Regions from separate parts of the Comamonas sp. SY3 genome, predicted to be linked through region 2. Evidence: predicted binding sites of a transcription regulator. Region 2 holds the regulator's gene; the other holds the start of a gene.
What was found. Region 2 encodes HrcA, which represses chaperone genes, less so after heat shock. Its sites were predicted from a motif close to TTAGCACTCNNNNNNNNNGAGTGCTAA; they were not measured.
Positions count from the first base shown of each region.

Region 1: ACCQ08_RS16605 (co-chaperone GroES) is a predicted target of HrcA. The motif match lies at 2,326-2,352, and genes of this name have one in related genera.

Region 1 is NZ_JBGTYN010000013.1:78,980-90,211, reverse strand. Features, by position in the region: gene ACCQ08_RS16620 (ribonucleotide-diphosphate reductase subunit beta) at 1-273, shown strand, start outside; gene ACCQ08_RS16615 (histone H1) at 469-1,257, shown strand; gene ACCQ08_RS16610 (TetR family transcriptional regulator C-terminal domain-containing protein) at 1,405-2,085, shown strand; gene ACCQ08_RS16605 (co-chaperone GroES) at 2,445-2,735, shown strand; gene groL (chaperonin GroEL) at 2,904-4,547, shown strand; gene ACCQ08_RS16595 (Zn-dependent hydrolase) at 4,743-5,999, opposite strand; gene hydA (dihydropyrimidinase) at 6,016-7,485, opposite strand; gene ACCQ08_RS16585 (NCS1 family nucleobase:cation symporter-1) at 7,531-9,036, opposite strand; gene preA (NAD-dependent dihydropyrimidine dehydrogenase subunit PreA) at 9,164-10,486, opposite strand; gene ACCQ08_RS16575 (NAD(P)-dependent oxidoreductase) at 10,530-11,232, opposite strand, start outside.
Region 2 is NZ_JBGTYN010000006.1:120,647-131,878, reverse strand. Features, by position in the region: gene ACCQ08_RS10290 (ribose-phosphate pyrophosphokinase) at 1-514, opposite strand, end outside; tRNA gene ACCQ08_RS10285 (tRNA-Gln) at 571-647, opposite strand; gene ispE (4-(cytidine 5'-diphospho)-2-C-methyl-D-erythritol kinase) at 688-1,545, opposite strand; gene ACCQ08_RS10275 (outer membrane lipoprotein LolB) at 1,568-2,074, opposite strand; gene ACCQ08_RS10270 (tetratricopeptide repeat protein) at 2,071-3,846, opposite strand; gene mutM (bifunctional DNA-formamidopyrimidine glycosylase/DNA-(apurinic or apyrimidinic site) lyase) at 3,892-4,704, shown strand; gene mutY (A/G-specific adenine glycosylase) at 4,791-5,831, shown strand; gene ACCQ08_RS10255 (DUF2789 domain-containing protein) at 5,940-6,176, shown strand; gene rapZ (RNase adapter RapZ) at 6,185-7,081, opposite strand; gene recN (DNA repair protein RecN) at 7,071-8,729, opposite strand; gene ACCQ08_RS10240 (NAD kinase) at 8,726-9,628, opposite strand; gene hrcA (heat-inducible transcriptional repressor HrcA) at 9,949-10,950, shown strand; tRNA gene ACCQ08_RS10230 (tRNA-Ile) at 11,003-11,079, shown strand.

The sequences.
Region 1 (11,232 bases), on a different contig from region 2:
GCCTTGTTTATTCAAGCAGTCGAACTTGAATATCAATACGCAGAAGACACGATGCCCAGAGGTGTGCTGGGCATGAACGCCGCGATGTTCAAAGGCTACCTGCGCTACATCGCCAACCGCCGCGCAACGCAGATCGGCCTCGATGCGTTGTACCCCAACGAGGACAATCCGTTCCCGTGGATGAGCGAGATGATCGACCTGAAAAAAGAGAGAAATTTCTTTGAGACCCGCGTCATCGAATACCAGTCCGGCGGCGCGCTTTCCTGGGATTGACGCCGACCTTGATGTGCAAACCCCGTCAGAATGTGGTTTTCCTGAGAGAAAACTGTGAAATTTGGCGTCTTTATTGAGGTTTGCACTATGCCAGTTGCTAGCAGCTGATGCACAATTCAGTTTGCTATCAAAACTTCGTGTCGAATTCAATCAGGCATGAAGTCTGCTTTCTAAATTGACCCGAAGGAGAAGAGCATGGCAACGTCCAAAGCAAGCAAGAAAACTGCTGACACCAAGGCAACTGCCAAGAAGGCAGTCGCAACCAAGGCAGCCGCCCCCAAGGCTGCTGCAAAGCCAAAGGCCGCTGCCAAGCCAGCCGCCACCAAGGCAGCTGCAAAGCCTGCTGCCAAGGCCGTTGCCAAAAAGGCAGCTGCTAAGCCAGCCGCCGCAAAGAAGACCGCCGCCAAGCCCGCAACCAAATCCACCGCAGCCGCCAAGACTGCCGTGAAGAAGGCTGCCGCTCCTGCGAAGAAGGCTGCTGCTCCTGCCAAGAAGGCCGCAGCTCCGGCAAAGAAGGCCGCAGCTCCAGCCAAGAAGGCTGCAGCTCCGGCAAAGAAGGCCGCAGCTCCAGCCAAGAAGGCTGCAGCTCCGGCGAAGAAGGCCGCTGCTCCAGCCAAGAAGGCTGCTGCTCCTGCGAAGAAGGCCGCAGCTCCAGCCAAGAAGGCTGCTGCTCCTGCGAAGAAGGCCGCTGCTCCAGCCAAGAAGGCTGCCGCTCCAGCCAAGAAGGCTGCTGCTCCTGCGAAGAAGGCCGCTGCTCCTGCGAAGAAGGCTGCCGCTCCTGCGAAGAAGGCCGCTGCTCCAGCCAAGAAGGCTGCTGCTCCTGCCAAGGCTCCAGCACCTGCCAAGAAGGCCGCTCCCGCAAAGAAGGCTGCCGCTCCTGCCAAGGCCCCAGCTGCTGCTGCGCCTGCTGCTGCAGAGCCCGTCAAGACCGTGCTCAGCACCAATGCTGCATGGCCTTTCCCGACCAACAGCCGCCCACAATAAGAAAACCAAGCCGGGCAATATGCCCGGTGCCGCAAGGCACTGCTTGGTCAGCAAGGCAACGCGATGCGTTGCCTTTTTTCTTGTCTGCGGTGCAGCGCTATTCATGTCTGGCTGCAAGGCCTCCCAAATGCCAGACAATACGGGCTCATGAATGATGCCCTTCCGACACCGCAAGCCCACGCGCAAGTTGCCACTGCAGCGATGGCGCGCAAACCCAGTGCAGCCCGCCTGCGCAAGATTGACATGATCCTGGGCTCGGCAGAGCGGCATTTCGCGTTGCTGGGTTTTGAAGGTGCACCGCTGGAGCAGATCGCACAGGACGCCGGCTTCAGCCGCCACAACCTGCTGTACTACTACCCCAGCAAAGAGGCGCTGTACCAGGCCGTGCTGGTATCGGTGATCGATGACTGGCTGGGCCATATGACGGGCCTGTCCAAGGATGGAGACCCGGCGCAGCAGATCCGCCAGTACATCCGTGAGAAGTTCGAGTTCGCGCGTACCCGCCCTTTCGGCAGCCAGTTGTTCACCAAGGAGATGATTGCCGGTGCGCCATTTGCCGCCTCCGCAGTGCGCGAACGCATCGCACCATTGCTGGCGGCCAATGTGGCGGCGTTCACGCATTGGGCAGGCCTAGGCCTGATCGCGCCGGTCAACTTCCAGCACCTGATGTTCAGCATCTGGGCCATCACCCAAGGCTATGTCGACCAGCAAACCCAGTTTGCATTGCTGCAGGACAAGGCAGCGCTCGATGCTGGTGATTTCGCCCAGGCCGAGACCCTGCTGGTGCAGATGCTGTCGGCCACGCTCAAGATTGACCTGCCCGGCTGAGCCGCTGCTGGCAGCTTGCAGGCTGTGCCACCAAGAGGCTCGGCACCGCGCAGATATCGCGGCCCGGGGGCGCTGCGCTGCATCGGCCAACCGCCTGCGCTGCATCCATTTTGATAGCAAGATGCCAAGCATCTATCGCCGCTTGCGTCATTTCCGCAGTGAGGGTTCGTGAACAGGCAACGCGTCCGCCACGAATTTTTCACCCCCGCAGTCTTGAACTGTCATCAAATGACCTTATTATTAGCACTCGAAGGGGTAGAGTGCTAAAACCACCGCTTCTCAAAAATTTTTGCGTATTTGGCGCGGCGGCTGCCGGGCCATCTTTCATCCAACCTGGTATTGAAATTGAAGGAGTTGTTATGAACCTGCGTCCTCTGCACGATCGCGTGATCGTTAAGCGTCTGGAAAACGAAACCAAGACCGCTTCGGGCATCTACATCCCCGACAACGCTGCTGAAAAGCCAGACCAAGGCGAAGTGCTGGCGGTTGGCCCAGGCAAGAAGAACGACAAGGGCGAGTCCATCACCTTGGGCGTGAAGGTCGGCGACCGCGTGCTGTTCGGCAAGTACTCCGGCCAATCGGTCAAGGTGGACGGCAATGAACTGCTGGTCATGAAGGAAGAAGACCTGTTCGCTGTCGTCGAGAAATAAAGCTACTGCGCAGGCGTCATGCGTCGTTGCGCGGTGCTCGCAATCCTCACGTACCCAAGTACGTTCCGGTTGCTGTGCTCCGTGCGCCTAGCCTGACACCTGCTCGCTACGCTTTCTTTCCCGAGCATTCATTCTCATTTCAAGTTTTCAAGTATTTAGGAGCCAAAAATGGCAGCAAAAGACGTAGTATTCGGCGGTGAAGCACGTGCACGCATGGTTGAAGGCGTGAACATTCTGGCTAACGCCGTCAAAGTGACCCTGGGCCCCAAGGGCCGCAACGTGGTGCTCGAGCGTTCGTTCGGCGCCCCCACCGTGACCAAGGACGGTGTGTCCGTGGCCAAGGAAGTGGAACTCAAGGACAAGCTGCAGAACATGGGCGCCCAGCTCGTGAAGGAAGTGGCTTCCAAGACCAACGATATCGCTGGTGACGGCACCACGACCGCTACCGTGCTGGCCCAAGCCATCGTGCGCGAAGGCTCCAAGTACGTGGCCGCCGGCCTGAACCCCATGGACCTCAAGCGCGGTATCGACAAGGCTGTCGCTGCGCTGGTGGAAGAGCTGAAGAAGCAATCCAAGGCCACCACCACCTCCAAGGAAATCGCCCAAGTCGGTTCGATCTCCGCCAACTCCGACGAATCCGTGGGCAAGATCATTGCTGACGCGATGGACAAGGTCGGCAAGGAAGGCGTGATCACCGTCGAAGAAGGCAAGTCGCTGGACAACGAACTCGACGTCGTTGAAGGCATGCAGTTCGACCGTGGCTACCTGTCGCCCTACTTCATCAACAACCCAGAAAAGCAAGCCGCGATCCTGGACAACCCCTTCGTGCTGCTGTTCGACAAGAAGATCAGCAACATCCGTGACCTGCTGCCTACGCTGGAAGCCGTGGCCAAGGCCGGCCGTCCGCTGCTGATCATTGCAGAAGACGTCGAAGGCGAAGCACTGGCAACCCTGGTGGTCAACACCATCCGTGGCATCCTGAAGGTTGTGGCTGTGAAGGCTCCTGGCTTCGGCGACCGCCGTAAGGCCATGCTGGAAGACATCGCCATCCTGACCGGCGGCAAGGTGATCGCTGAAGAAGTGGGCCTGTCGCTGGAAAAGGTGACCCTGGAAGACCTGGGCCAGGCCCAACGCGTCGAAATCGGCAAGGAAAACACCACCATCATCGACGGTGCTGGCCAAGCCGCTGAAATCGAAGCCCGCGTGAAGCAAATCCGCGCTCAGATCGAAGAAGCCACCTCCGACTACGACCGTGAAAAGCTGCAAGAGCGCGTGGCCAAGCTGGCCGGCGGTGTTGCCGTGATCAAGGTGGGCGCTGCCACCGAAGTCGAAATGAAGGAAAAGAAGGCCCGCGTGGAAGACGCGCTGCACGCGACCCGCGCTGCTGTGGAAGAAGGCATCGTGGCCGGCGGTGGCGTGGCGCTGCTGCGCGCCAAGCAAGCGGTGGGCGCTCTGGCTACCGGCAATGCCGAGCAGGACGCTGGTATCAAGCTGGTGCTCAAGGCCATCGAAGCGCCTCTGCGCGAAATCGTGTCCAACGCTGGTGGCGAGCCATCGGTGGTGGTCGATGCCGTGCTCAAGGGCAATGGCAACTTCGGCTTCAACGCTGCCAACGACACCTACGGCGACATGCTGGAAATGGGTATCCTGGACCCCACCAAGGTGACCCGCACCGCGCTGCAAAACGCTGCGTCCGTGGCTTCGCTGCTGCTGACCACCGAGTGCATGATCGCTGAAGCCCCCAAGGCTGAATCCGCTCCTGCGATGCCCGACATGGGCGGCATGGGTGGCATGGGCGGCATGGGCATGTAATTGCCCCGGCTGTCATAGCGCACCGCCAAGCCTGCAAGACCTCTTGCGGGCTGGGTGCCAGACACCCAAAACCCGGCACCGTCAAGGTGGCCGGGTTTTTTATCGTCTAGGGCGAAGGTTCGCAACCCTGCCATGCCCTTGCATAGCCGGATCGCTGCAGAAAGTAGCACCTGCAGCCATCCCATCCGCACCGACTCAGCGGCAGGCGCGCTCCAGCATCGCATGCAGCAGCACATTGCAACCTGCGGTGATGTGCTCGGGCTTGGCGTCTTCGATCTCGTTGTGCGATATGCCATCCTTGCAGGGGATGAAGATCATGCCCGCGGGCGCCAGGCGCGCCATGTAGACGGCATCATGGCCCGCGCCCGAGACGGCATCCATATGGGAATAACCCAGCATCTGCGCGCCGCGCCGCACGGCATCGATGCAATCGGGGTTGAAGGGCTGCGCGGTGTAGCTGGATACCAGATCGATCCTGATCGGCAGACCGGTCTCCTGGCTGATGCGCTGGGCCACCGCGCGGATGTCCTGGTCCATCGCCTCGCAATCGGCATCGGTGGCATTGCGCAGGTCGATGCTGAATTTCACCTCGCCCGGAATCACGTTGCGGCTGTTGGGGTGCACATGCACCATGCCGACCGTGCCGCGCCCGTGCGGCGGGTGGCGGTGCGCGCAGGCCACCACTTCCTGCATCACCTGGGTGGCGACCTGCAACGCATCCTTGCGCAGCGCCATCGGCGTGGGGCCGGCATGCGCCTCCATGCCGGTGACCGTGCAGTCATACCAGCGGATGCCGAGCACGCCGGTCACGACACCAATCGTCTTGTCATGGTCCTCCAGCACCGGGCCTTGCTCGATATGGGTTTCAAAGTAGTAGCCAATCGGGTGGTCACCCGGCTCCTGCGGGCCGATGTAGCCGATGCGCTCCAGCTCGTCCTTGACGCTCTTGCCATCGGTATCCTTGGCGGCATAGGCATGCTCCAGGCTGAAGGCCTTGGCAAACACGCCCGAGCCCATCATCACCGGCACAAAGCGCGAGCCCTCCTCGTTGGTCCAGAAGGCCACCTCGATGGGCGCCTCGGTCTCGATGCCATGGTCGTTGAGCGTGCGCACCACCTCGATGCCGGCAAGCACACCATAGTTGCCATCAAACTTGCCGCCGGTGGGCTGCGTATCGATATGGCTGCCCGTCATGATCGGCGGCAGGCTGTTGTTGCGGCCCGGGCGGCGCATGAAGCCATTGCCGATCTTGTCGATGGTGACGGTCATACCCGCCTCTCTGGCCCAGCGTGTCACCAGGTCGCGCCCCTGGCGGTCCAGGTCGGTCAAGGCAAGGCGGCACACGCCTCCTTTGGCCGTCGCACCAATCTGGGCCAGCTCCATCAGCGATGCCCAGAGCCGGTCGCCATTGATGCGCAGCTGGCTGGTATCGGTCTTCACTTTCGTGTCCATGCTCGATCTCCTTGTTTCATTGCGCACGCGCCACGGCCGTCGGCGCCGTCTCTTGCGCACGCTTTTGCACCGCCTGGAAGTTGGGGCCAAAAGCCGGGCGCTTGAAATACTGGCCCGCGCCCTTCTCGGCCCGCAGGTCGCCGTTGGCGTACACCACCCGGCCTCGGCTGATGGTGTGGCTGGGCAAGCCCGTCACCTGCCGGCCTTCAAAGATGTTGAAATCGCCCTTGGAATGCTGGGTCTTGGCCGACAAGGTCTTCGTGGCCTTGGGGTCCCAGAGCACCACATCGGCATCGGCGCCCACGCCGATAAAGCCCTTGCGCGGATAGACGTTGAAGAGCTTGGCCGTATTGGCCGAGGTGACCGCCACAAACTCGCTGGGCGTCAGACGCCCGGTGTTCACCCCCGCATCCCAGACCACGGCCATGCGCTCTTCTACGCCGCCGGTGCCATTGGGCGTCTTGGCAAAATTGTCCCGGCCCACCGCCTTTTGCTCGGCGCAGAAGGTGCAGTGGTCCGTCGCCGTGGTGTGCAGATGCCCGGCCTGCAGGCCACGCCACAGCGCTTCCTGGTGCTCCTTGGGGCGGAACGGCGGGCTCATCACATAGGCGGCGGCAGTGGCGTAGTCGGGATGGCGGTAGACGCTGTCGTCAATCGTCAAATGGCCAGCCAGCACCTCGCCGTAGACGCGCTGGCCGCGCGCGCGGGCGCGGGCAATCGCATCTGCCGCCTCAATGCAGCTCACATGCACCACATAGATGGGCACGCCCAGCACATCGGCAATCGCAATGGCCCGGTTGGCGGCCTCGGCTTCCACCATGGGCGGGCGCGACAGCGGATGGCCTTCCGGGCCGGTGATGCCCATGCGCGCCACCTCCTGCTGCAGCAGGTACACCAGCTCGCCGTTTTCGGCATGCACCGTGGGCATCGCGCCCAGCTCCAGCGCGCGCCGGAAGCTGTTGACCAGCGTTTCGTCGTCACACATGATGGCGTTCTTGTAGGCCATGAAGTGCTTGAAACTGTTGATGCCCTCGTCGCGCACCAGCACGCCCATGTCCTCGCGCACCTGGTCGCTCCACCAGGTCACCGCCACATGGAAGGAGTAGTCGGCCGCCGACTTCTCGGCCCAGCCGCGCCACCTGCGGTAGGCCTCCATCAGCGGCTCCTGGGGCGCGGGAATCACAAAGTCGATGATGCTGGTGGTGCCGCCGGCCAGTCCCGCAGCGGTTCCGGTGAAAAAGTCATCGGCCGTCACCGTGCCCATGAAGGGCAACTGCATATGCGTGTGCGGATCGATGCCGCCGGGCATCACATACTGGCCGCTGGCATCCAGCGTTTCGGTGCCGGCCGGCGCCTGGGCCGCAGCCCCTTCACCGACGGCCGCAATCCTGCCGTTCACCAGCAGCACATCGGCGCGCTCTTCACGGTCCGCATTGACGACGGTACCACCTCGGATCAGAAGGGGGTGGCTGGCTGTGCTCAGCATGTCTCTCCTTGGTATTCAGGTCACAGAAAGGGCGGCAGCTGCTGCTCAGGCGCGCCGCAGCAGGGCCTGTGAAGCCGCCACATGGCTGGCCATGCCGATGCGGTACACCACGGCGGCGATGAACAGGCCTATGAACCAGGCATAGGCGTACAGGTCTTTGAACAGGGCCCCCACATTGGGGAAGCTGGCAGGAAACGCGGCGTTGAGAAAGCCCGGAATATTGGGCGCCACACCGCAGGCAAAGGCGGCAACGGCCACCCAGTTCCAGCCGCCGGAGTAACTGTATTTCCCGCCCTCGCGGTAGAGCTCTTCCACATCCAGCTGGGTGCGGCGGATCAGGAAATAGTCGACCATCAGGATCCCGGCGATCGGGCCCAGCAGCGCGGAGTAGCCGATCAGCCAGGTGAAGATGTAGCCCTGGGTGGATTCCAGAATCTTCCAGGGCATCATCAAAATCGCAATCGCCACGGTGATGTAGCCGCCGGTGCGGTAGCTGATGCGCTTGGGGTTCAGCGCCGAAAAGTCATAGGCAGGCCCCACCAGATTGGCGGCGAGGTTGACACTCACCGTGTCCACCAGCAGCACGATGAGGGCGATCAGCACTGCAGCGCCCGTCATGCGCGCCGCCACGTCCACCGGATCCCACAAGGCCTTGCCATAGATGACCACGGTGGCCGACGTGACGATCACCGCCAAGGCCGCGAGCAGACCCATGGGCACCGGCAGGCCAATCGCCTGGCCCACCACCTGGTCCCGCTGCGAACGGGCAAAGCGGGTGAAGTCCGGAATGTTCAGCGCCAACGTGGCCCAGAAGCCAATCATGGCCGTGAGCGACGGCCAGAAGGTGCTCCAGAACTGGCCCGCCTTGGCTTCGCCGGGCGCAAAGGCCGACGGCTTGCTCAGGATCGGGCCAAAGCCGCCCGCCTTGTCATACACCCACCACAGCAGCACAAAGCAGATCACGATCTTGGCAGGCGCGGTATAGGTCTCGAGCTTGCGGATGGACTCGATGCCATGCACCACAAAATAGAACTGGATGGCCCAGAACACCAGAAAGCAGACGAGCTGCGCAATGTTGATGCCCAGCCACGAGATCTTCTCGCTCTCCAGCGGATGGCCCAGGATCACCCCGAGCAAGGTGTAGATCATCAGGCCGCCGAACCAGGTCTGGATGCCATACCAGCCGCAGGCCACCAGCGCGCGCAGCACCGCAGGCAGCTTGGCGCCCTGGGTGCCGAACGAGGCGCGGGCCAGCACCGCATAGGGGATGCCGTATTTGGCGCCCGCATGCCCGATCAGCAGCATCGGCACCAGCACGATCACATTGGCCAGAAACACGGTCATCACCGCCTGGAACGCCGACATGCCGCCCTCTACGAGGCTCGCTGCCAAGGTGTAGGCAGGAATGCACATCACCATGCCGATCCACAACGCCGTGAAGTGGTACCACGTCCACGTTCGCTGCGAAGCTTGCGTGGGTGCGAGGTCGTGGTTCCAAAGGCCGCCGGCATCACTGCCAGTGGCACCCCCTGCTTGCGCGTCATGGGACATTGCTCACTCCTTGAGAGGTGTTATCAATACGTTCTAAGCATCCAAATCCAAAGCCTTGCGTTCCATCCTGCCGCTCCACACCACCATGCAAAAAGCGCGCCACCATTGCTGGCGGTGCGCCTGCCGTTCAAGGTGCCATCTGCGCGGCCACCCGTGCCGGATTGTTGGGGTGGGTGGTCCAGTTGGCGTACTCGCCGGTGACGACCTTGCCGGTGCGCGCATCCACCTCGCCGGGCTGCAGGCTGCGCATCACAATCGTGTCGGGCACCGGGCAGATCGATACGCAGAGGTTGCAGCCCACGCATTCGGCCTCGTTGACCTCAAAGCGGCGCTCGCCGGCATCGCCCTTCTGGTAGAAGATGGCCTGGTGCGAGGTGTCTTCACAGACCACATGGCAGCGGCCGCACTGGATGCAGCTGTCCTGGTTGATCACCGCCTTGTCGATATGGTTGAGGTTCAGGTCCTTCCAGTCCTTGACGGTGGGCACGGCACGGCCCTGAAAGTCTTCGATGGTCTTGAAACCATGGGCATCCATGTAGTTCGACAGGCCGTCGCACATGTCCTGCACGATCTTGAAGCCATACACCATCGCGGCGGTGCAGACCTGCACCGTGCCGCAGCCCAGCGCCATGTATTCGGCGGCATCCCTCCAGGTGGTGATACCGCCAATGCCCGAAATCGGCAGGCCCGCAGTCTGCGGATCGCGCGCGATCTCGGCCACCATGTTCTGGGCGATCGGCTTGACCGCCGGCCCGCAGTAACCGCCATGCGAGCCTTGTCCATCGGTGCTGGGGTGCATCACCAGGGTGTCCAGGTTCACGCCCATGACGGAGTTGATCGTGTTGATCAGCGACACCGCATCGGCGCCACCGGCCTTGGCGGCACGCGCCGGAAAGCGCACATCGGTGATGTTGGGCGTGAGCTTGACGATCACCGGCAGGCGGCTGTAGTGCTTGCACCATTCGGTGACCATCTGGATGTACTCGGGCACCTGGCCCACGGCCGCGCCCATGCCGCGCTCGCTCATGCCGTGCGGGCAGCCAAAGTTCAGCTCAATGCCATCGGCGCCGGTGTCTTCCACCATCGGCAGGATGCGCTTCCAGCTCTCCTCCACACAGGGCACCATCAGCGAGGCAATCAGCGCGCGGTCCGGCCAGGCCCGCTTTACGCGGGTCATCTCGTCCAGGTTGATCTGCAGGGGCCGGTCGGTGATCAGCTCGATGTTGTTTAGGCCCATGACGCGCCGGTCCTGCGACATCAAGGTGGAGTAGCGCGGCCCGTTGACATTGACCACATGCGGGTCCTCGCCCAGGGTCTTCCAGACCACACCGCCCCAGCCTGCTTCGAAGGCGCGGGTGACATTGATTTCCTTGTCGGTCGGCGGCGCAGAGGCCAGCCAGAAGGGGTTGGGACTGCGGATGCCCAGAAAATTGCTGCGAATATCGGCCATGGCGATTCCTTGGTTCGGTGGATGGAAGGCTGGGGCTGCGCCGTCAGGCGCTGATGCCCACTTCGCGCATCAACATGCGGTGCATCGCGGCTGCGGCGCGTTTGCCGTGCTCCACGGCTTCCACCGTCAGGTCACGCCCGCCCCAGCGGCAGTCACCGCCCGCCCACACCCGCTCCAGGCTGGTCTGGCCGTCTTCGTCTGTGGCGATCCGCCCCGCCTTCAGGGCAATGCGCGCACCGGCTGGCTCGGCGATGTAGCTCTGACCGATGGCCTTGAGCACCATGTCGGCCGCCAGCACCGTGGTCTCGCCGGTGGTCTGCAGCTTGCCATCCACCTGCTGGGTGCTGGCCAGGCGGATGCCGGTGACCGACCCGTTCTCCACCAGCACCTCCTGCGGCGCCGCCCACAGCCGGATCGTCACACCATGGGTCTGCGCCCATTGCTGCTCCACCGTGGAAGCCGACATCGCATCCTGCCCACGCCGGTACACGATACTGACCTCTTCAGCGCCCAGCAAGCGCGCCTGCACGGCAGCATCGACGGCCGTCATGCCGCCGCCGATCACGACCACGCGCCGGCCGACCGGTACCGTGGATTTGTCCGAAGCCTGGCGGATATCGGCGATGAAATCGACCGCATTGCGCAGGCCCTGCGCGCTGGGCTCGGCAATGCCCAGGTCATTGACTCCGGCCAGGCCCAGGCCCAGAAACACCGCATCATGGCTGGCCAGCAGGCTGTCGATGGTG
Region 2 (11,232 bases):
ACACGACGATCAGGTCTTCGTAGTTCTTCTGGCGCAGGTCGCCCAGCAGCACAGGCGATGCATAGATGTTGTCGACAGGAATATCGAAAAAGCCCTGGATCTGGTCGGCATGCAGGTCCATGGTCAGCACGCGGCTGACGCCAGCGGCTTGGAGCATGTTGGCAACGACCTTGGCCGTGATGGGCACGCGGGTCGAGCGGACACGGCGGTCCTGGCGGGCATAGCCGAAATAGGGGATCACGGCACAGATGTGCTCGGCCGATGCGCGCTTCAACGCGTCGACCATCACCAGCAGTTCCATCAGGTGGTCGTTGGTGGGAGCGCAGGTGGGCTGCACCACGAACACATCGCGGGTACGAACGTTTTGCTTGATCTCGACGGTGACTTCACCGTCAGAGAAACGGCCTACGTCGGCGTTACCCAGGGAGGTATGGAGGTGTTGTGCAATTTCAGAGGCAAGCTCGCGGTTGGCGTTGCCTGTGAAAACCATGAAGTCTGGATGATGGTCTTGCATAGCGTCCCAGTGGGTATGGGTTAGCTGTGTGCGTTGCTTGTACGCGGTAAGAAATATGGCAGGGGAAGAAGGATTCGAACCTTCGCATGCCGGAATCAAAATCCGGTGCCTTAACCAGCTTGGCGACTCCCCTACAAGAATTGGTGCTAAGCATCACCAATCCTTTAAAACTTTCAGTCTTGGGTCCAACCTCTGAGAGGGTGTTCCATCAGACTTGTGCAATCTTTCACTGTCCAGTCTTGTGAAAAACTGCTCTGGCAGCTATTAGCTTGCATTTTCTTCACTGCGAAAACTGCGCTACCTGAGCCCGTCATTCTAGCATGTAATCCTTGTGATTTCAAAAAGTCAGAAACTTTTTTTATCGAAGGGCACAGGCTTTCTGCGACCGGCTGCAAGTCGTTTCGACCGAAGTCAAAGTTCTCTGCAGCGAAGCTCGTCATTGTAGCAGCTTCTGAATCGCGTTTTAGGTTCGGACTTGAAAAAATTAATTTCGTATCCAGACCCTCTTGCGGCTTCACAACTACCAGCGCGGTGTCTGCTAGTTGCTGCTCGTTTTCGAGTGGACGTATTATGTCACCGATTCCTTCGACCCAAGCCGACTTTCCAAAAATAAAAAAAGGAACATCGGCGCCCAAGGTCAGCCCGATGCGCTGCAGTTCGCTGCGCGAGAGTTTCAGATCCCAGAGCTGGTTGAGCGCCAGCAAGGTACTGGCCGCATCCGATGAGCCGCCGCCCATACCAGCCTGGGCTGGCAGGTTTTTGTGCACGCCGATGTGCACACCCTGGCGGCAGCCAGTGGCCTGCTGCAAAGCCCTGGCGGCGCGGGTGATCAGGTCATCGGCAGGCAGCGGCGTGTTCAGGTCTTCGCGGCTGATCTGGCCGCCGCTGCGCAGCTCGAAGTGCAGGGTGTCGGCCCAATCGATCAGCATGAACACCGACTGCAGCAGATGGTAGCCATCGGCGCGTCTGCCGGTGATATGCAGGAACAGGTTGAGTTTGGCAGGCGCAGGAACGTCGTACAGCGTACGCATGGATCTCGGTCTCACAAAAAAATCATCGCGCGTCGAGGACGATGCGCAGGCTCGCCTCGGGACGTGGATCGATGCGGCGGGCCAGAATTTTCCCTTCGCTGTGGGCCTCCAGGTCGGCCTGCCAGCCGGCCGCCTCGGTGGGTTTGCCCTGCAGCCAGTCAAACAGCGCGGCAATCGGCAAGCTGGTGCCCAGCAAGCTTTGTGTCAACTCGTCGAGCGAGCTGGCCTGGCGCGTCTGCGTGCCTTGCTGCGCGCTGGCCTGGCCGGGCGACCATTGCACGCGCGCGACGATATTGCCCAGCGGGTTGAGCAGCACCAGTTCGCCCGATGCGGGGCTTCCGGACAGCTCGAAGCTGCCACTGGTGCTCTGCGGTGGGCTGTCGAGCACCTGCACCGACATGCGGCCCGACCAGTAGGTCACGCCCGGTGCGGCCTCGAGTTGGCGCGCTGCGGTACTGCAGGCCGAGAGCATGGGCAGCAGGGCAGCGCCTGCTGCGGCCAGGCAGAGGTGTCTGCGCTGCACCTTCATGGTTGGATGCCCAGGCGCTCGAAGGTCTTCTTGACCATGTCATTGTTCGGCGCTGTCTTCAGAACGGTGCGCAACAGCTCTTCGGCGGGCCGGTTCTTGCCCTGTTTCCACCAGACTTCGGCCAGATGGGCACCAATCTCGGCATCGGGTTGCTTGGTGTAAGCCTGCTCCAGCAGTTCGGCGGCGCGATCGAGGTTGCCCAGCTTGAACTCCACCCAGCCCAGGCTGTCGGTGATGAAGGGGTCGCCGGGTGACATGCTCAGCGCCTTCTCGATCAGCCGCTTGGCTTCGTCGAGCTTGAGGCCGCGATCGGCCAGCGAGTAGCCCAGCGCGTTATAGGCATGGTGAAAATCGGGCTGCAGCTCGATCAGCTTGCGCAGCTGGGTCTCGGCCAGCTCCATGTTGTTCATGCGCTCGGCGAGCATCGCTTGCTCGTACAGCGCGTCCGGGTCCTGCGGTTGCAGTGCGACCAGGCGGCTCTGCAGATCCAGCGCCTGTGCATAGTTCTTGGCGGTTTTTTGCAGCTGCACCTGCGCGGCCAGCTTGGCGCGCGCTTCGCCGGCATTGCCTTCGGGCAGCTGGTCCAGCAAGACCGCCGCAGCATCGTAGTTGCCCTGCTGCATCTGAATGGAGGCCTTGCGCAAGGTGGCCAGCGCGGTGTTGCCGGCCTTGGCGATCTCATCGGCCCAGCGGTCGGCCTCAGCCCATTTCTGCTGGGCCTCGGCCATCTGCTCGCGCAGCATCAGGCTTTGGATGCGCACTTCACGCTGCAGCACCGCCGAGGGGAATTTGTCGATCAGGGTGTCGAGCTTGAGCAGCGAGACATCGGCCTCGGTGTACTGCTTGAGCTGGGCTTCCAGCGCCGCCTTCAGCATCCAGGCATCGGCGGATTCGGGGCTCAGGCGCGTGGCGTTTTCCAGCTGGGTTTTGGCCTCGGCAAAGCGCTCGGCGTTCATCAGGCTGCGCGCATAGGCCAGGTGGGCCTCGCCGCTCTTGGATTTGTTCAGAAAATCCACCACCAGCGATTCAACGCCGGGTACACCGGCGTTGACCAGGTCGGCCGCCAGCTTGGCCGCGCTCTCGTTGTCGGGATTGAGTTGCAGCGATCTGCGGGCAGAGGCCAGTGCCTCGGTCTTCTGGTCTGCGGCCAGCTCCATGCGGCCGATGGCGGCCCAGGCCTCGGGGCCGGTGGCGGGGTTTTCGAGTTCGGGGGTCAGCGCCTCGCGCACGATGCGGGCGGCCAGGGCCTGGTCACTGAGGCGCCGGTAGATGCTGGGAATGGCGCGAATCCATTCCAGCTTTTCATCGGGCTTGGCCAGCGCGATTTCCTGCTTGAGCAGCGGACCGGTTTCCTCGCCATGGTTGGTCGAGAGCATCACCTGCAGCATGTAGCGGCTGGCCGCGCGCGATTGCGGGAAGGCGCTTTTCCAGGCCTCGGCCACTTCGGTGGCGCGGCTGGCAGAGCGCGACAGCAACGCCAGCTGCGCGCTGCGCTGGTAGACCTTTTCGTCGCCCGAGCGGCGGGCTGCGTCGAGCAGCAATTCCACGCTGGTCGCCGCATCACCACGGTAGGCGTACATTTCGCCCAGCAGCAGTTCGTAAAAAAGCTCCGCATCCAGCTCGACTCTGGCGTCGTCGGCCCGCTGGGCTGCCGCCAGCGCCAGCTGCCGCTGGGCAGCGCCGGGCTGCGGTGCTTGGGCAGGCGCTGCAAACGCGGGTGCCATCAGGCCGGAGGCCAGAAAATAAGCCAGTAAACGAAGTTTTTGCGTCATCGGCCCATAATAAACGATGCCCAAGGGCCTTGCAGAAGGAAGAAAGTGCCAGAGTTACCAGAAGTGGAAGTCACGCGGCGAGGACTGATTGCGCCGCTGCAAGGCGCGCGCATTGCGTCCGTGCGGATCGGAAAACCTTTGCGCTGGCCGCTGGGCATCGAGACCGCAGCGTTGGCTGGCCGCACCATCACCGATGTGCAGCGCCGGGGCAAGTACATCGTGCTGGCGCTGGACCAGGGTGTGGTGCTGATACACCTGGGCATGTCCGGCAGCCTGCAGGTCAGCCCGATGGATGCGCCTGCCGGCCCGCATGACCATTTCGACCTGTTCACCGACCAGCACCTGCTGCGCCTGCATGATCCGCGCCGGTTTGGTGCGGTGGTGTGGTCGCCCGACACCGAATCGGGCATGGCCGCGAAGCTGTTGGCCAACCTGGGCGTGGAGCCCTTGGGCGCCGGCTTCAGCTTTGAGCACCTGTGGGCCGGGCTGCAAAAATCGCGCATGCCTATCAAGCAGCTGCTGCTGGGCGGCCAGGTGGTCGTCGGCGTGGGCAATATCTACGCCAGTGAGGTGCTGTTCCTGGCCGGCATAGCGCCCACCAAACCGGCCAACCAGACCACGCGGCCCCAGGCGCGGCGCCTGCATGCGGCGATTGTCGAAGTGCTGACCCGCTCGATTGCACTGGGCGGCAGCACCTTGCGCGACTTTGTCCAGGTCAATGGCTATGCCGGTGCTTTCCAGGCGCAGGCCAGCGTCTATGGCCGGGCCGGAGCGCCTTGCCCGCGATGCGGCCAGCCGGTGCAGGTCATCAAGCAAGGGCAGCGCAGCACCTATTTCTGCAAGCGCTGCCAGAAATAAACACAGATAAACACAGGGCTGGCGGGCCGCTCCAGCGCGGCCGCCCCCACAGCCCCCGATAACTATTCCATCCCCCGAGAACAGCGATTGTGAGCCGATTTTCCGAACAGATCGTGGCCTGGCAGACAGTCCACGGAAGACACCACCTGCCTTGGCAGAACACCCAGGATGCCTACCGCGTCTGGCTGTCCGAGATCATGCTGCAGCAAACCCAGGTCAGCACTGTGCTGGGCTACTACGAGCGGTTCTTGCAGCGCTGCCCCACGGTGGCCGATCTGGCTGCGGCCAGCGATGAAGAAGTCATGGCGCTGTGGAGCGGCCTGGGCTACTACAGCCGCGCACGCAACCTGCACCGCTGCGCCAAGGAGGTGATGGACCGCTTTGGCGGTGCGTTCCCGCACACGGTGGAAGAGCTCTCGTCCTTGCCCGGCATTGGCCGCTCGACCGCAGGCGCGATCGCCTCGTTCTGCTTTGCACAGCGGGCTGCCATTCTGGATGCCAATGTCAAAAGGGTGCTCACCCGCGTGCTGGGCTTTGAGGACGACCTGGCCAGCAGCGCTGCCGAGAAAAAGCTCTGGGCGCTGGCCGAAGACCTGCTGCCCACCACCGACCTGGCGCGCAACATGCCGCGCTACACGCAGGGCATGATGGACATGGGTGCCACGATCTGCACCGCCAAAAAGCCCAGTTGCCTGCTCTGCCCGGTGCACGGTGATTGCGTGGCGCACCGCCAGGGCCAGCCCGAGCGCTATCCCGTCAAGACCAAGAAATTGAAGCGCAGTGCCGCCAGCTGGTGGCTGCTGTGCTGGCAACGGCCCGATGGCGCCATCTGGCTGGAAAAGCGCCCGGCACCGGGCATCTGGGCCGGCCTGTTCTGCATGCCGGTCTGCGACAGCGAAGAGGCACTGCTCCAGCAGGCGGCCCGGCACGGTGCCACGTCAGCGCCGGTGCATGGCGCCGCTTTTTTGCATGTGCTTACCCACAAGGATTTGCATCTGCATCCAGTGCGGGTCCCCGTTGCTGCGGATTTTGTGCCGGCACAGCCGGGCCAGTGGGTGCTGCCCGCACAGTGGCCGGATGTGGGCCTGCCTGCACCCGTTCGCAGTCTGCTGCAGCGCGGGTTCTGAGGCGGGCCGGGGCAGCAGGCACTGGCGTCGATTGCAGTGCTTGTCCTGCAATGGGCACCGCTGGGCGGCGCTTAGACTGCAGCCATCTTTTTGCTTTGAAAGTGCGCCATGGAACCCACTGTCCATCCGTTCTCGTCCCTGTTCCAGCAACTGGGCCTGCCCGATGACGATGCATCGATTCGCGCGTTCATCGAAACGCACCGCCCGCTGCCCGACACCTTGCTGATGGCAGACGCTCCGTTCTGGTCGCCCGCACAGGCGCGCTTTTTGCGGGAGAGCATCACCGCCGATGCCGATTGGGCGAACGTGGTGGACCAGCTCAGCGTCGCTTTGCGCACCGAATAGCCAAGGCTTTATCCGCTGTGCTTGCCGCCCAGTTCGCGGTGGCGCTGCAAGGTGGTCCAGCGGTCTCCAAAGTGCTGGGCCAGCGCATTGACCAGGTAGACCGAGCGGTGCTGGCCGCCGGTGCAGCCCACCGATACCGTGGCGTAGCTGCGGTGGTTTTTCACCAGCTCCGGCAGCCAGTTGTCCAGAAAGCGGATGATGTCGTTTTGCATCTGCAGCACCTTGGGCTGCTGAGCCAGAAAGTTGGCGACCGGCGCTTCCAATCCTGTGTGCGGGCGCAGCTCGGGCTCGTAGTAGGGGTTGGGCAGCATGCGCACATCGAACATGTAATCGCTGTCTATCGGGATGCCGTGCTTGAAGCCAAAGGACTGGAACAGCAAGGTCAGGCTCGATTGCGGTGCCTGGATCCAGTCCTTGATCTGCGCCTGCAGCTGCGAGCCGCGCATATTGCTGGTGTCGATGACATGGGCCTGTTCGCGCAGATCGGCCAGCAACGCGCGCTCTTCCTCAATCATCTGCACCAGCGCGCGCGGGCCTTCCTGCAGTTTTTCGTTGGTCAGCGGATGGCGCCTGCGGGTTTCGGAAAAGCGGCGCATCAGCGTATCGCGCTGCGCATCCATGTAGATCAGCCGTACCTGGGCGCCAGCGGCGCGCAGGCGGTCGAGCTGCGCAGGCACCAGGTACAGGCCCTTGGCACTGCGCGCATCGATGGCGATGGCCACGCGGCTGCCATGCTGCCACTGCTCCAGCGACACCAGCGCCTGCAGCAGCTCGGGCGGAAAGTTGTCCACACAGTAGTAGCCCACGTCTTCAAGCGCGTGCAGCGCCACGGACTTGCCCGAGCCGGCCATGCCGGTGATGACCACCACTTCGAGCGGCTGTGAGAGGGATGTCTTAACGGTCATTCATTCCTCCGGCAATCATCTCTTGGGCATGGGCCCGGCTCGTCGCAGACAGGTTCTCGCCGCCGAGCATGCGGGCAATTTCATTGATCCGCTCGTCATCGGCCACGGTGCGGATATGGCTGGTGGTGCCGCCCTTGCTGCGCTGCTTGGCCACCAGGAGGTGGTGGTCGCCGCGCGCGGCCACCTGGGCCAGGTGGGTCACGGCCAGCACCTGTCGGTCGCGCCCCAGTGCCCGCATCACGCGGCCGACCGAATCGGCCACGGCGCCGCCAATGCCCGAGTCGATCTCGTCAAAGATCAGTGTGGGTGCCTGGCCGAGCTGGCTGGTCGAGATCGCAATTGCCAGCGAGATGCGCGAGAGCTCGCCGCCCGAGGCCACCTTGGCGATCGGCTTGGGGTCGGTGCCCGGGTGGCCGGCCACCAGCAGCTCCACATCGTCGATGCCATCGCTGCGCGGTTCGCGCGCCGGGCTGACCTGCGCCACAAAACGGCCGCCGGCCATGCCCAGGTCCTGCATCGCCGCAGTGATGGCCTTGGACAGGCGCTTGGCCGCCTGTTGGCGCGCCTGGCTCAGCGTGGCGGCTACCTTTTGGTAGGCCTCCTGCGCCTGCTGGGCATTCTTGGTGAGCTGCACCATGTCGGACGAGGCCTCCAGCGCCAGCAGCTCGGCATGCCAGCCCTGCAGCAGCGCGGGCAGGTCTTCGGGCGCACGCTTGTAGCGGCGCGCCAGCGATATCCAGCTGCCCAGGCGCTGGTCCAGCTGTTCGAGCTTGTCCGGGTCCAGCTCCGCATGGCGCAGGTAGCCGTTGAGCGAGCGCATCACGTCTTCGAGCTGGGCCAGGCAAGACTCCAGCGACTCGGCCATCGCGGAGAAACCGGGCTCCACATGGGCCTGGTCCTGCAGCGCGTGCAGGCTGCGGTTGACCTGCGTGATGGCGCCACCGTCTTCGCCTTCCAGGCTGGCGATGGCATTGTTGGCCGCATCCATCAAGGCCTGGGCATTGGACAGGCGCCCGTGCTGGGTGTTGAGCTCTTCCCATTCCTGGGGGCCGGGCGCGAGCTTGTCGATTTCGGCAATCTGCCAGAGCAGGCGTTCGCGCTCGCGCTGGTGGGTTTCTTCCATGCTGCGGGCCTGTTGCAAGGCCTTGTCGGCACTGCGCCACAGCGCGTAGGCGCGCTGGGTGGGCGTGCTGTCGGCGCCGGCATAGGCATCGAGCAGCTGGCGCACCGATTCGGGCTGGGTCAGCCCCTGCCAGGCATGCTGGCCATGGATATCGACCAGCGCGCCGGCAATGCTGCGCAGCTGCGTGGCGGTGGCGGGCACGCCATTGATCCAGAACTTGCTCTTGCCCTGCGCATCGATCACGCGGCGCAGCAGCAGGGTTTCTTCGCCCGGCATGTCGTTGTCGCTGAGAAAGCCTTCCAGCGTGGCAGGCGTATCGAACTCGGCCATCAACTCGGCGCGGCTGGCGCCCTGGCGCACAAAGCCGGTGTCGGCGCGGTGCCCCAGCACCAGCTGCAATGCATCGATCAGGATCGATTTACCGGCGCCCGTCTCGCCCGTCAGCGCCGTGAAGCCGGTCTGGAAATCCACCTCCAGCTGCTCGACGATGACGAAATCACGCAAGCCAATGCGTCTGAGGCTCATGGCGTGATGCCCCCTTCGTTCCAGCCCAGCTTTTTGCGCAAGGTGGCGTAGTAGTTCCAGCCACGGGGGTGCAGAAAGCGCGCCTTGTGCGGCGCGCTGCGCACCAGAATCTTGTCACCGCGCAGGATGGAGGCCAGCGACTGCATGTCGAAATTGGCAGCGACATCGCGCCCGCCAATCACCTCGATCGAAATTTCCTGCGTGTCCGGAATCACGCTGGGCCGGTTGGACAGCATGTGGGGTGCAATCGGCGCCATCACCCAGCAAGGCACCGTCGGGTGCACGATGGGGCCGCCGACCGACAGCGCATAGGCAGTCGAGCCCGTCGGTGTCGCAATGATCAGACCGTCCGCACGCTGGTTGGCGACCAGCTGGCCATCGACCTCGACCCGCAGCTCGACCATGCCCGAGGTACCGCCCCGGTTCACCACCACATCGTTGAAGGCCAGGGCCTCGAAGACGCATTGGCCTTCGCGCATCACGCGGGCGTGGATCATCGAGCGCACTTCTTCTTCGTATTCGCCGGCCAGGATGGCCGACAGCGGGCCCATGAAGGTCTGCAGCGGCACGTCGGTCACAAAGCCCAGGCGCCCCTGGTTGATGCCGACCAACGGCGTGTTGTACTGGGCCAACTCGCGTCCCACACCGAGCATGGTGCCGTCACCGCCCAGCACGATGACCAGGTCGCAGCGCTCACCGATCTGCTGCATGCTGAGCGTGGGGTAGTGTTCCATGCCGGTGAAGGCGGCGGTTTCCTTCTCCAGGAATGCAGTGCCGCCCTGGGCCTCGATATAGCAGGCGATCTGGCTGAAGGCCGCATAGGACTGCTGGCGCACCTCGGCAGTGGGGGGCGCATGGTGTTTGCCGATCAGGGCAATATGTTGAAAGCGAGACTGCATACGCAAATTACATCACCAAAGTGACGCAATCTTTTTGAATTTCTTGAGCAGCCCCAGGTTGCAGCTGCTGCCTGCCCTGCGAAGGCATGCCGCGCCGGTAGCCAGGGCTGGGCCTGAAGTCACTCGGGCGTGTGCAGGCAGACGCACCGGGCAGCCACAGCGCCATTGTTGCATGGCTACAAAAATCCAGAGCAGCGCAGCCCTTCCGAGCGTTGCGGCGCTCCGGTGTTCGGGCATCCGGCACTGCCCCGGCCCCTGCATTACCCTCGGTCCGCGCAATACCTGCCGCCAGGACCGGCGGACACGGATAAAATGCGCCCATGCTCGATGACCGTGCCCGGCTGCTGCTCAAAACCCTGGTGGAACGCTATATTGCGGATGGCCATCCGGTGGGATCCCGTGCACTCACGCAGGAGCCCGGACTGGATTTTTCGCCGGCCACCATCCGCAACGTGATGGCCGACCTCGAAAGCCTGGGCCTGATCGCCAGCCCCTACACCTCCGCCGGCCGCATTCCCACCGCCAAGGGCTACCGCCTGTTTGTCGACACGATGCTGACGGTGGATGCGGACCAGGTCGTCGCCGCCGAAATTGCGCCTGAGCAACCGCAAAAGGTCATCACCAGCGCCGCAGGCGTGCTGTCGGAGCTGTCGCAGTTTGTCGGTGTGGTGCAGGCGCCGCGCAAAAGCTCCTCGTTCCGGCATATCGAGTTCTTGCGCCTGTCGGAAAAGCGCATTTTGCTGATCCTAGTCTCGCCCGAAGGCGATGTGCAAAACCGCGTGATCTTCACCGAATCGGACTATTCCCAGAGCCAGCTGATCGAGACCGCCAACTACCTCAATGCCCATTACGCCGGACTGGCGATGGAGCAGGTGCGGCAGCTGTTGCGCAAGGAAGTCGACAGCCTGCGCGACGAGATTGCCGCGCTGATGCTGGCGGCGGTGAATGTGGATGAAGATGCCGAAGCCGCCCCGCATGAACTGGTGATTGCCGGCGAGCGCAACCTGCTGGCCGTCAGCGATTTCAGCAACGACATGACCAACCTGCGCCGGGCCTTTGACCTGTTCGAACAAAAGACCCAGATCCTGCACTTGTTGGAGAATTCCAACCGCGCCGAAGGTGTGCAAATCTACATCGGCGGTGAGAGCCAGCTGCTGTCCGTCGAGGAGCTTTCGGTGGTCAGCACCCCCTACCAGGTCAATGGCAAAGTGGTGGGCACCCTGGGCGTCATCGGCCCCAAACGCATGCCTTACGAGAAGATGATTCAGATCGTTGGAATCACCTCAAAGCTCGTCTCCAACGCACTGAGCCATCCGAAATAAACGCTAGAATGCAAAGCTTCACTCGCCGGGGATCCCGGCAAGTGGTGGTGCCGGGGCGTTAGCTCAGTTGGTTAGAGCAGAGGACTCATAATCCTTTGGTCGCGGGTTCAAGTCCCTCACGCCCTACCATATTCATTGGCTGCACAGCTATCATTTTTGATGCTGTGCGGCTTTTTTATTGGTGCTTATGTGCATAGCTTATGCACTGTCTTGCTGGCAAAGCGGCGCCGATTGCCTGGTAGAGCTCAGGCCTCGCCCTGGACCTGGTCCATTGCGGGGGGC